Regions from separate parts of the Aminobacter sp. Y103A genome, predicted to be linked through region 3. Evidence: predicted binding sites of a transcription regulator. Region 3 holds the regulator's gene; each other region holds the start of a gene.

Evidence for each region. Region 3 encodes PhoB, which activates phosphate uptake and scavenging genes when phosphate is short. Its sites were predicted from a motif close to TGTCATNNANCTGTCAT; they were not measured.
Region 1: Amn_RS29205 (putative 2-aminoethylphosphonate ABC transporter substrate-binding protein) is a predicted target of PhoB. The motif match lies at 1,730-1,746, and genes of this name have one in related genera.
Region 2: Amn_RS29735 (esterase-like activity of phytase family protein) is a predicted target of PhoB. The motif match lies at 2,479-2,495, and genes of this name have one in related genera.

What each region holds. Positions count from the first base shown of each region.
Region 1 is NZ_AP017987.1:345,433-349,687, reverse strand. Features, by position in the region: gene phnY (phosphonoacetaldehyde dehydrogenase) at 1-673, shown strand, start outside; gene Amn_RS29210 (EamA family transporter) at 825-1,664, shown strand; gene Amn_RS29205 (putative 2-aminoethylphosphonate ABC transporter substrate-binding protein) at 1,926-2,948, shown strand; gene Amn_RS29200 (putative 2-aminoethylphosphonate ABC transporter ATP-binding protein) at 3,026-4,186, shown strand; gene Amn_RS29195 (putative 2-aminoethylphosphonate ABC transporter permease subunit) at 4,188-4,255, shown strand, end outside.
Region 2 is NZ_AP017987.1:467,929-472,183, forward strand. Features, by position in the region: gene Amn_RS29725 (helix-turn-helix domain-containing protein) at 170-1,234, shown strand; gene Amn_RS29730 (hypothetical protein) at 1,479-2,387, shown strand; gene Amn_RS29735 (esterase-like activity of phytase family protein) at 2,569-4,255, shown strand, end outside.
Region 3 is NZ_AP017986.1:4,942,766-4,947,020, reverse strand. Features, by position in the region: gene pstB (phosphate ABC transporter ATP-binding protein PstB) at 1-441, shown strand, start outside; gene phoU (phosphate signaling complex protein PhoU) at 480-1,184, shown strand; gene phoB (phosphate regulon transcriptional regulator PhoB) at 1,283-1,972, shown strand; gene Amn_RS24215 (ROK family protein) at 1,999-3,240, opposite strand; gene xylF (D-xylose ABC transporter substrate-binding protein) at 3,490-4,255, shown strand, end outside.

The DNA.
Region 1 (4,255 bases), on a different replicon from region 3:
CATCCTCAACGACCTGTCGGACGACGATCTCGCCAAGGCGGCCGATCTCGCCGTGGCAGGTGCCACCAAGAACTCGGGCCAGCGCTGCACGGCGGTGAAGCACATCCTGTGCCAGGAAAGCGTCGCCGACCGCTTCGTGCCGATGGTGCTCGAGCGGGCGAAGAAGATCAGGTTCGGCGATCCGATGGACCGCTCGACCGATCTCGGCACCGTGGTGCACGAGAAGGCCGCCGCACTCTTCGAAAAGCGCGTCTACATGGCCGCCGAACAGGGTGCTGAAGTGCTCTACGACCCCGGCCGCAAGGGCGCGCTGTTGCCGCCCATCGTCATCGACCGCGTGCCGCATACGTCCGAGCTGGTGATGGAAGAGACCTTCGGGCCGATCATCCCGATCGTGCGCGCGCCCGACAATGACGACGAGCTGATCGCACTGTCCAACTCCACCGCCTTCGGCCTGTCGTCGGGTGTCTGCACCAACGACTTCCGCCGCATGCAGAAATACATCGCCGGCCTGCAGGTCGGCACGGTGAATATCTGGGAGGTCCCGGGATATCGCATCGAGATGTCGCCATTTGGCGGGATCAAGGACTCGGGCAATGGCTACAAGGAAGGCGTCATCGAAGCGATGAAGAGCTTCACCAACGTCAAGACCTTCTCTTTGCCGTGGGCCTGAGCCTTGTCTTGAGCCGGCAAATCAGATGAGTGTCGATGAGGGAGCCTGGTGCTCCCTCATTTGCTTGGAGGGGAAATGCTGTTGCCTAACGCCGGCTCGTACTCGACCGGGACACTACCCTTGCCTGCGACCTTCCTGAAAGCCTGAACGCATGTCCGGCTTTGCCCTTACCATCGTGCTGGTGGCAGCCTTGCTGCATGCGAGCTGGAACGCCGTCGTCAAGGCCGCAACCGACCGTGCCGTCGTCCTGGCAGCAGTGTCCGCCACCCATGCCACGCTCGGGCTCGTGTTGGTGTTCTTCGCCACGCCACCGTCGCAAGCGAGCTGGATCTACATCTTCCTGTCGACGGTCGTCCACTACGGCTACTACGTCTTCCTGTTCCAGTCGTACCGGCTGGGTGATCTCAGCCAGGTCTATCCCATCGCCCGCGGACTGGCCCCGGCGCTTGTCGCTTTCGGTGCCTATGTGATGATCGGCGAGACTCTGCCGCCCTTAGGCTGGGTCGGGCTTGGCGCGATTACCTTCGGCATTGCCTTCCTCGCCTTCCAGCGCGGCGCAGCCCATGCCGATCCGCGCGCCGTCGGCGCTGCCGCCATCAACGGCGTGCTGATCGCCTCCTATTCGGTCATCGACGGCATCGGCGTGCGCCTGTCCGACAGCCCGTTCGGCTATATGGGCTGGCTGTTCCTGCTCGAATTTCCCGTCACGCTGTTCGTGCTGTTCCGACGCCGCGGCGCAACCCACAAGATCGATCGCAAGACGGTCACGCTCGGCCTCGTCGGCGGCCTGGGCGCCGTCTCCGCCTACGGCCTCGTCATCTACGCCAAGACGATCGCGCCCTTGGGGGCTGTTTCGGCCGTGCGTGAATCGAGCGTCATCATCGCAGCCCTCATCGGCCTGTTCATATTCGGCGAGCAACCGTGGCAGGCCCGCATCTTTTCAGCCGTCATCGTTGCCGGCGGGGTGATCGCACTCGCCTTCTCAGGCTGACAGGCCGGCAAGCTTTTGCGTTTCGGTGCAAAAACCAACGCCCGTGCACAAGCATGCGGCAGCCTTGTCACATGCCTGTCGCAACCCTGTGCATCACATAAGCTCAGCCTACCAGATCATAAAAAGAATAGATTTTACTTATTGACCGCCCGTTCCCACTATCGACCATGGACGAGGCGCAAACGGGCACAGCCAAAACGCGGCCCGACAAACCTCTCCCAATCAGAACGTGCCTAAGCGATTCAAATGGGAGCCACTTCAATGAACCAGAAGAAAACCTTCGCGCTTGCCGCCTTTGCGACGATGCTGATGTCATCGGCGGCCTGGGCGGAGACGGAGCTCACAGTCTACACGGCCATCGAGGCCGAAGACCTCAAGCGTTATGCCGAGACGTTCAACCAGGACCATCCCGACATCAAGCTGAACTTCATCCGCGACTCCACCGGCGTCATCACCGCCAAGCTGCTCGCCGAGAAGGACAATCCGCAGGCCGACGTGGTCTGGGGCCTCGCCGCCACCTCGCTTCTGGTTCTCAAGTCCGAGGGCATGCTGGAAGCCTACGCGCCCAAGGGAGCCGACCAGCTGAAGCCCAATTTCGTCGACAGCGACAATCCGCCGAGCTGGGTCGGCATGGACGCCTGGGCAGCCTCGATCTGCTTCAACACCATCGAAGGCCAGAAGCTTGGCCTGACCGCGCCGAAGAGCTGGAAGGACCTCACCAAGCCTGAATACAAAGGCCATGTGGTGATGCCAAACCCGGCGTCATCAGGCACCGGCTACCTCGACGTATCGAGCTGGCTGCAGCTGTTCGGCGACAAGGACGGCTGGACCTATATGGACGGCCTGCACCAGAACGTTGCCGCCTACACGCATTCGGGCTCCAAGCCGTGCAAGATGGCAGCCGCAGGCGAGACGGTAATCGGCATTTCCTTCGAGTTCCGCGCCGCCAAGTCGAAGGCAGAGGGTGCGCCCATCGACATCATCATCCCCGAAGAAGGCATCGGCTGGGACATGGAAGCGTCGGCAATCGTGGCCGGCACGTCCAAGGAAGAGGCTGCCAAGACCTTGCTCGACTGGTCGGTCTCGAAGAAGGCAAACGAGATGTACAATGTCGGCTATGCGGTCGTCGCCATGCCCGGCGTCGCCAAGCCGGTTGAGCACCTGCCGGCCGACATCGAGGCCAGGATGATCAAGAACGACTTCGAGTGGGCGGCCAACAACCGCAACGCCATCCTCGAGGAATGGACCAAGCGCTACGACTCGAAGTCCGAGCCGAAGAGCTGACCTCCATCAGCCACCCTCGACAAGCGGGCGTCGCCTCGGGCTGCGCCCGCCCCTTGCCCCCAAGCCGGATGGTTACGATGAGACACGAAACCCTCGCCGGGCAGCCGCGAATTCCGACTGAAGTGAGCGCCATGACCGCCGCCAGCCCGAACGTGAAGCCTGCCTATCTCAGAATCGCAAACGTCTGGAAAGCCTTCGGCGAATTCCATGCGCTGAAGGACATATCGCTCGACATCAGCGAGGGAGAGTTCGTCTGCTTCCTCGGCCCGTCGGGTTGCGGCAAGACCACGCTTTTGCGTGCCATCGCCGGCCTCGACCTGCAGACCCGCGGCTCGATCCAACAGGGCGGGCGCGACATCTCGACCCTGCCGCCGTCGCAGCGCGATTACGGCATCGTCTTCCAGTCCTACGCGCTGTTCCCCAACCTGACGATCGCCAGGAATATCGCCTTCGGCCTCGAAAACACCAAGCGCCCGCGTGCCGAGATCGAGGCTCGCGTCACCGAGTTGCTCAAGCTTGTCGGCCTGCCCGACCAGGGCAACAAGTACCCGGCCCAGCTTTCCGGCGGCCAGCAGCAACGCATTGCTCTTGCCCGCGCCATTGCCATTTCGCCCGGCCTGCTGCTGCTCGACGAACCGCTGTCGGCACTCGACGCCAAGGTGCGCACCCATCTGCGCCATGAGATCAAGGAATTGCAGCGCAAGCTCGGCGTCACCACCATCATGGTCACCCATGACCAGGAGGAGGCGCTGTCGATGGCCGACCGCATCGTGGTGATGAACCACGGCGTCATCGAACAGATCGGCACGCCGACCGAGATTTACCGCCACCCGGCGACTCTCTTCGTCGCCGACTTCATCGGCGAGGCCAACAAGTTCGAGGCCAGGGCGTCGAACAACGCCGTCGGCATCGGCGCGGCGAGCTTCAGCTGCGCTGCCCATGATTTCGACGACGGTACGCCGGTCATCGCCGCGATCCGGCCGGAAGACGTCATCCCCCACGCCAGCGGCTCTCTCGCCAACGGTGCGACCGCCAACGCCATCGACGTCACCATCAGCGAGATGGAATTCCTGGGGTCGTTCTGGCGCACCCGGCTGCACGGCCACGCGCTCGGCAATGAAACGTTGATTGCAGATTTCTCGATCAATGCCGCGCGCCGCCTGTCGCTGGTGCAAGGCGTGGCGCTGACGGTCGAACTGCCGGCCGAACGGCTGCTGATCTACCCTAGGGGTGCCTGACATGGCGATGGCTCTCGACTCTGCCCTTCCCGTCGGCCGCAGCCTCCGCCTCAGGCTCGACCGCGACGA
Region 2 (4,255 bases), on a different replicon from region 3:
CGTCTGGTCTTGCTGTCATGACCGAACCTGCCGAGATATATTGTATATATATACTTAAATTTATGTGCATCTTAAAAGCAACTTCGTGAATAGATGATAGTTTGATAATTGATCACCTCCGTAGGTCGCATGGGGGTGCGGTGTGGTCGTGTCAAGTATATTTCCCGAGATGCAACAGACCGGTACGAATGGCTCAAAAGTACAGACTCTCAATTATTCAGTCTCAGGTGATACGGACTCTGATAGCTTTAAATCTTGGCAACAGCTTCTGGCGTCGCTGTTCAGGGTGACGCGGCCGTTTCATCGGCGAGAGCATGGTTTTTTCGCCTCGCTGACCGTTTACCACCTAGGCTTGGCGCTGGTTCTGCACGGAAAGAGCGATGCCGTGCGTTACTCGCGCTCCGATGCCTGGACCCTGCGCGATGACTTGGATCATCTTTTCATCCATGTCTGCAGCCAGGGCGGCGGCCATCTCAGGCGCGCCGGCGAGAACAGGCGACTGAACCATCTCGATGTCGGGATCGTCGACCTGGCAAGCCCGCTCGATTTCGTCGCCTATGCCAGCGAAAGCGTAAGCCTTGTGTTGCCGCGATCGCTCCTGTCGCCGACCACCGGCGAACTGGACAGGCAGCATGGCCGCATTCTGTTGCGGGACACCCCGGTTGGCGGTCTGCTTGGGCAGCACATCGTGACCTTGTGCCAGACGGCGCCACGGCTATGGCTCCACGAGGCGGTGGCGCTCGCTCGGGTGACGGCGAACCTGGCCGACACATGCCTGGGCATCGGCGCCGTCTCGTATCCGGCGCCCACGACGACGTCTCACGGCGGTCTCATGCGGTCCATCCGAGGTTACATCGAAGAGCGGCTGCATCAGCCGGACCTGGCGCCCGAAGAAGTGGCCTCAGCGTTCCTCATTTCGCGAAGCCAACTCTATCGGTTGTTCGAGACATCTGGCGGCGTCAGGCACTACATCAGCCGTCGCCGCCTTCGCCGCGCGCTGCTCGACATCTGCAGCCCGGCCCTTCGCCATAGGCGTATCGGCGACATCGCCTACGATCTCGGCTTCAGGAATGAGGCTCATTTCAGCCGGATCTTCCACGACGCCTTCGGCAGTTCGCCCCGTGCTGCACGCGCTGCCAGCAAGCGCGGCGATGCTGAATGGCTCGCGGTCGCCTCTCCCGCACCGGGCGGTAATCAGCTGGAGCATTGGCTCAAAGAGTTGATGGCTGGGTGACCTACCCACAGGCGCCTCGCGGTGGAGAGCCAGCAGAGCTTGCTGGGACAGACAGACATGTTTTTGGGACGCCAGCCGGAGGACGGGTCTCCGAAATTGCGACAGATTATATTTAGCGGCGTGGCGGAAGGTTACTTAAAATACTACGAAATATTCTTGGAGTTCCAAGAGTTTCGTGGGAGCGCGCTTCGCGGCGATTTCTGTTGTGTCTGATTTTTGTCAACCATAGTTCCAGGAGGCCAAAATGGCGAAGCTACACATCTACAAGAAGGTCGGGAATACATGGACGAAGATCGCCAATGGTGACGGCACCGTCAGCACCGACGAGCCGTTCACGGTTACCTTGTCGTCAGGGTCCGTCACCAGCGGAAACACCTACGACATCAGGCAAGGCCAGTCGGTGACCGGCGACCTGTGCAATTGCACTGCGGTTAACGGCAAGAACGCGACCTTCAGCGCGGCGGCGGCCGACGAGGTGGAGACCTACGAACGGGATGTCGCACGGCAGAGCCTGGCGAGCTTCTACGCGGCCCTGGACGCGGTGTCCAAGGCAGTGACAATCCTTGTCGATCTCGATGACCTGGCCACGCTCAAGACCAACAACTACGCCATGTGCTTTGCCAAGAAGGTCGCCTCCGGCAGCGACGGCGGCAGCTACAACGTCGTCTGGCAGTCGCTGACCAAATATGTCTACAGCACTGCCTTCTCGTGGACGCCTCAATTCTCGCTGTTCGGCACCAATGTCTTCGCCGACACGGTGACGGTCACGGCGACAACCAACCAGCGGGCGCTCGGCCTCGGCCAGCAGTGCCTGCTCGACGCGAACGGTATCCTGCAGCCGCCGGCGACCGGCGGTCCAGTCACCGGTGTCTCCATGCAGAACCAGTTCGGCCTGATCCACCCGGCGCTGAGCCAGATCTCGACGCTGAACGGTGTCCAGCAGACGACGCCGCTCTACGTGGCGCCCAGCGGCATGGTTCAGGGCTCGGTGACGCTGACCCCGATCGATACCGTGATGGTGTGGTTCCAGCAGGACATCGCCACCTCGACGATGTTCAGTTCGGCTCGCTCCATGTCCACCGAGATCGACCTCACCTCGACCAACACCGCCACCCGCCTCTACAAGGGCGGCCAGTGGTCGACCCCATCCTGACCTGCAAAGACTCCCGGGCGGCGCTCGTCGCCCGGGAGGTCTTTCGCGGCAATGCAATACCCCCTCCCCATCGTTCGGCGCTCGTCGCACCTGTCATGAAACCATCATGCTGTTGTCATCGCGCTGAAATCTCATTGCCCCAAACGAGGACCGCAATTCCGTTCAGGCAAAGAGGTTTCCCATGTCACGCAAGCTCCTGCTTTTGACGTCCGCGCTGGCGGCGTCCGCAGCCTTCCCCGCTTATGCCGACCAGGCGTTCAACCGGATCGCCACCTTCCCGGTCGCAACCAATCTGCCGGCTGGCGTCGACGCCGCGACTCTGACCTCGTCGGAGATCATCGCCGCGACCGAAGACGGCATGACGCTGGTCTACTCCGACAGTCCGCTCGGCGCCGTCGGCTTCATCGACATCACCGACGCCAAGGCGCCGAAGGCTGCCGGTATCGTCAAGATCGAAGGCGAGCCGACTTCCGTCACGGTCCTGGGCGGCAAGGTCTTCGCCGGCGTCAACACATCGAAGACCAAGCAGGAGCCTTCGGGCAACCTGACCATTATCGACCTCGCCTCCAAGGCAATCGACACCTCCTGCGATCTTGGCGGCCAGCCGGACTCGGTGGCGCTGAGCAAGGATGGCAAGTTCCTCGCCATTGCGATCGAAAACGAGCGCGACGAAGAGCTGAACGAAGGTGCGCTGCCGCAGCTGCCGGCCGGCAATCTGAAGATCGTCTCGTTGAAGGACGGTACAGCCGACTGTGCGTCGATCAGGACGGTCGACCTGACCGGTATCGCAGCGGTTGCGCCGGAAGATCCGGAGCCGGAATTCGTCGCCTTCAACGAAGCTGGAGAGATCGCCGTCACGCTGCAGGAAAACAACCACATCGCGATCGTGGATGCAGCCTCGGGCAAGATCGTCTCGCATTTTTCGGCGGGCGAAGTGACGCTCGAAAACGTCGACACCAAGAAGGACGGTGCTCTGAGCTTCACCGGCAAGGTCGAGAACGCTGTGCGCGAACCCGATGCGGTGAAGTGGCTCGACAATGATCGTCTCGTCGTTGCCAATGAAGGCGACTACAAGGGCGGTGCGCGCGGCTTCACCATCTTCTCCAAGTCAGGCGAAGTGCTCTACGAGTCCGGTCCATCCTTCGAATACCAGGCAGCTGCTGCCGGCCACTATCCCGACGGCCGTAACAAGAAGGGTATCGAGCCGGAAGGCCTGGAGTTCGCTCAGTTCGGCGATGAGAAGTACATCTTCGTTGCCGCCGAGCGGGCGTCGCTGGTCGGCGTCTACAAGGACACCGGCGAGACGCCGGAATTCGTCCAACTCCTGCCCTCGGGTGTCGGCCCCGAGGGCCTCGTCGCCATCCCGCAGCGCAACCTGCTGGTCACCGCCAACGAGACTGATCTCGTCGAGGACGGCCTCGTCCGTTCGCATGTCATGGTTTATGAGCTCGGCGAAGGCGCCGCCAATTATCCGCAAATCGTGGCAGCTCTCAAGGAGGACGGCACCCCGCTCGGCTGGGGCGCGCTCTCCGGCCTCGCCGCCGATCCAAAGGAAGCCGGCAAGCTTTATGCGGTGTCGGATTCGGTCTACCGCTCGGCGCCGGCGATCTTCACCGTCGATACCACCAAGACCCCTGCCCTGATCACCGCAACGACCGTCGTCACGCGTGACGGCAAGCCGGCGCAGAAGCTTGATCTCGAAGGCCTGGCACCGGATGGCAAGGGCGGCTTCTGGCTCGCTTCCGAAGGCCGTACCGACAAGCTGACCCCGCACGCCATCTTCAACGTCAACGCCAAGGGTGAGATCAAGGAAGAGATCGCGTTCCCGGCCGAGCTGCTGGCGCACGAGACCCGCTTCGGCCTCGAAG
Region 3 (4,255 bases):
TACGGCCCGCGCATCCATGGTCTCGCCAAGAACAAGGCCGAGCTCGACGTGATCGTCGAGAAGAGCCTGCAGAAGGCCGCTCTGTGGAACGAAGCCAAGGACCGTCTCAACGAGCCGGGCACCGGCCTGTCGGGCGGCCAGCAGCAGCGCCTGTGCATCGCGCGCGCCATCGCCGTTTCGCCCGAGGTGATCCTGATGGACGAGCCGTGTTCGGCGCTCGACCCGATCGCCACCGCCAAGGTCGAGGAGCTGATCGACGAACTGCGCGAGAACTACACGATCGTCATCGTCACGCACTCGATGCAGCAGGCGGCGCGCGTGTCGCAGCGCACGGCGATGTTCCACCTCGGCTATCTCGTCGAGGAAGGCCCGACCGACAAGATGTTCACCAACCCCGACGACAAGCGGACGCAGGACTACATCACCGGCCGCTTCGGCTGAGTGGGTTTCGTCGCGGCACACGATACGAGGAAGAAATCATGGGCGAACATACAGTCCGGTCCTTCGACGAAGAACTTCAGCACGTCGACCAGCTCATCCGCGACATGGGCGATCTTTCCAGCGCAATGGTGGCCGGCGCCATCCGCGCGCTTCTCACGTCCGACCAGGCACTGGCGCAAAACGTCGTTGCCGACGATACGATCATGGACGCCAAGCAGCGCGATCTCGACAATTCGGCGATCACGCTGATCGCCAAGCGCCAGCCGATGGCGCAGGATTTGCGCGCCGTGGTCGGTGCCATCCGCATGGCGGGTGACCTCGAGCGCATCGGCGACCTCGCCAAGAACATTGCCAAGCGGGTCGGCGCTGTCGGCCAGTCGCCGACCCCGCGCAATCTCTCGCATTCGATCGATGCGATGGCGCAGCTGGTGCTCGGCCAGGTTCGCGGCGTCGTCGATCTCTATGTCGCGCGTCAGGCCGAGGGCCTGAAGGATCTGCGCGCCGACGACCAGAAGATCGACATCCAGTACACCGCCGTGTTCCGCGAACTCCTGACCTACATGATGGAAGATCCGCGCAACATCACGGCCTGCACGCATCTGCTGTTCTGCGCCAAGAACCTCGAGCGCATCGGCGACCATGTCACCAACATCGCCGAGAACGCCTATTTCGTCGTGACGGGTACGCAGCTGCCGCTGAACCGGCCCAAGGTCGACGAGACCACGACGACGGTTCCGGCCTGAGCATTTCCGCAACCGCATGCGTTTGGCGCGGGGGCGCTGCATAGGTTAAATCAGCGCATGGTCCAGAAGCGGCCATGCGCAAGGACAAGGTATAGCCAATGATCGCTCCCAAGGTCATGGTCGTCGAAGACGAAGAGCCGCTGGGCGTGCTGCTTCGCTACAATCTCGAATCCGAAGGCTATCAGGTCGAGGTCGTCACGCGTGGCGACGAGGCCGAGATCCGGCTCCAGGAAAACGTGCCCGACCTGCTGGTGCTCGACTGGATGGTGCCGGCGCTGTCGGGTATCGAACTGTGCCGCCGGCTCAGGATGCGTCCCGACACCGAACGCCTGCCGATCATCATGCTGACGGCGCGGGGCGAGGAAAGCGACAGGGTGCGCGGGCTTTCGACCGGGGCCGACGACTACCTGGTCAAGCCGTTCTCGACGCCGGAATTCATGGCGCGCGTCAAGGCGCTGCTGCGCCGGGCCAAACCCGAGGTGCTGTCCTCGGTGCTCAAGGTCGGCGACATCATGCTCGACCGCGAGTCGCACCGCGTCTACCGCAAGAAGAGCGAGATCAAGCTCGGGCCGACCGAATTCCGCTTGCTCGAATTCATGATGCGGCACCCGGGCCGCGTGTTCTCGCGCAGCCAGTTGCTCGACAATGTCTGGGGCGAGACGATCTATATCGACGAGCGCACCGTTGACGTGCATGTCGGGCGCCTGCGCAAGGCGGTCAACAACGGCCGCATGCCTGACGTGATCCGGACCATTCGCGGTGCCGGCTACGCCATCCGCGAGGACTGAGCCGCTTCGGGCTCTTTTCCGCTCAGCTAGGCGACGTCGGCACCGGCACGGCGTGGAGCCGTGCCTGCGGCAAAAATCTCCTGATCAACGGCAAGCAGCGCGCGCATCATCGCGCCCTCGCGTTTGAGCGGAACCTCGTTGGGTTCGGTGTCGAAGGAGATCGCCTTCGAGTGCAGCCCGCCCGCCGTCTTGGCGATGGCCGCGCGCACATGTGGCTCCATGATGTCGAAGGCGGTTGCGCCGACGCCGACGAAGGCGAGGGGGGCCGGGTCGAACAGCGCAAACATCGAGCCGAGTCCAAAGCCGATGGCTTCGCCGGCCTTGCGAAAGGCCTCGCGTTCGGGGCCATCATGGTCACGTGCCGCATCTGCCACGGCCCTGATGTCGTCGTCGGACAGGTCGGCCAGCGGCTCGGCATTCTCGTCGCCAACCCTTGCGTTGCGCCAGATGGCGTAGTTGCCGGCATAGGCCTCGATGCAGCCGCGGCGGCCGCAGCGGCAAAGCGCGCCGTCCGGGCGGTGGATCATGTGGCCGAACTCGGCACCCGACGACTGCGTGCCGGTGAACAGCTCGCCCTTGATGACTAGGCCCATGCCGATGCCGTGCGAGAGCAGGATGGCGATGAAGTCGTCGCGATAACGCACCGGATCTCGCCAGCGCAGGGCCTCGGCGATCATGTTGCAGTCGTTCTCAACCGAAACAGGTACGCCGAACTCCTGCTCCAGCCGGTCGGCGAAGGGGATGTCGTCGTAGCGGGTGATGGGAGACCACAACAGCTTGCGCGAGGCGGCGTCGGTGATGCCCTGGACGGCGATGGCGATGCGTAGGACGGCGCCGCCCGAAGCGCCGGCGCTGTCGATCAGGCGCCGGACCATTCCGACGCATTCGTCGACCAGCGCCTCGGCAGGCATCTGCTGCGTGACAAGCCGCCGGGTCTCTTCGGTCACGGTGTTGCCGGCATAGTCGATGATGGCGGCGGACAGGCTGTTGAGCGAGAGCACGACCGCAACGACAGACGCAGCGTCGGCATCGAGCATCAACCCGACCTGCGGCCGCCCCCGTTTCATGGAGACGGGTTCGCTGAACTTGGCCTCGGCAAGGATGCCTTCTGATATGAGATCGGAGGAAATCGTCGAGATCGTCGAATGGCTGAGGCCGGTGGTGGCAGCGATTTCGGTGCGCGATGGCTGGCTGGCTCGGCGAACCGCGGATATAACCATGGCGCGGTTGCGCCGTCTCAGATCGTCGTGACGTATGCCGACCGACATGTGCTCGTCTTCCTCCCGGCGAAGCGCTGCCCTTCTTAAGCGGCAGTCCCTTACGCGCCAAGTGATTGTGACAGAGCCAGCGCCAAATGTCTCTATTTATTTCGGGCTCCGAAAAAAATAAGGAGCGCTCGCGAAACCATGTTGACAGTGGCCGGGCATTGAGTCAGTATTTTTTCGAGGCTCGAAAAAAAGAGCTTCTCCAAGGGCTATCGCGAAGTAGGCGCGCCCATTGGGCGCAGGGAGGAAATAATGAAAAAGTTTACCACCGCCATCCTGGCGGGCGTTGCCATGACTCTGTCGCTTACGGCAGTGGCTTCGGCAAAGGACAAGGTCATCGGCGTCTCCTGGTCGAACTTCCAGGAAGAGCGCTGGAAGACCGACGAAGCCGCCATGAAGGCCGCCATCGAGGCCGCCGGCGACAAGTACATCTCGGCTGACGCGCAGTCGTCGCCGGCCAAGCAGCTGACCGACGTCGAAAGCCTGATCTCCCAGGGCGCCAACGCCCTGATCATCCTGGCTCAGGACGCCTCGGCCATCGGACCGGCTGTCGACAAGGCCGTCGCCGAAGGCATTCCTGTTGTCGGCTACGACCGCCTGATCGAGAACAAGGACGCCTTCTACCTGACCTTCGACAACAAGGAAGTCGGCCGCATGCAGGCCAAGGGCGTGTTCGCCGCCAAGCCTGAAGGCAACTACGTCTTCATCAAGGGCAGCGGTGCAGATCCGAACGCCGACTTCCTGTTCGCCGGGCAGATGGAAGTGCTCAAGGAAGCCGTCGACGCCGGCAAGATCAAGAATGTCGGCGAGGCCTATACCGATGGCTGGCTGCCGGCCAATGCCCAGAAGAACATGGAACAGTTCCTGACCGCCAACGACAACAAGATCGACGCGGTCGTGGCTTCGAACGACGGCACCGCCGGTGGCGCGATCGCAGCGCTTCAGGCACAGGGCCTTGCCGGCTCGGTGCCGGTGTCGGGCCAGGACGGCGACCATGCCGCGCTGAACCGCATCGCGC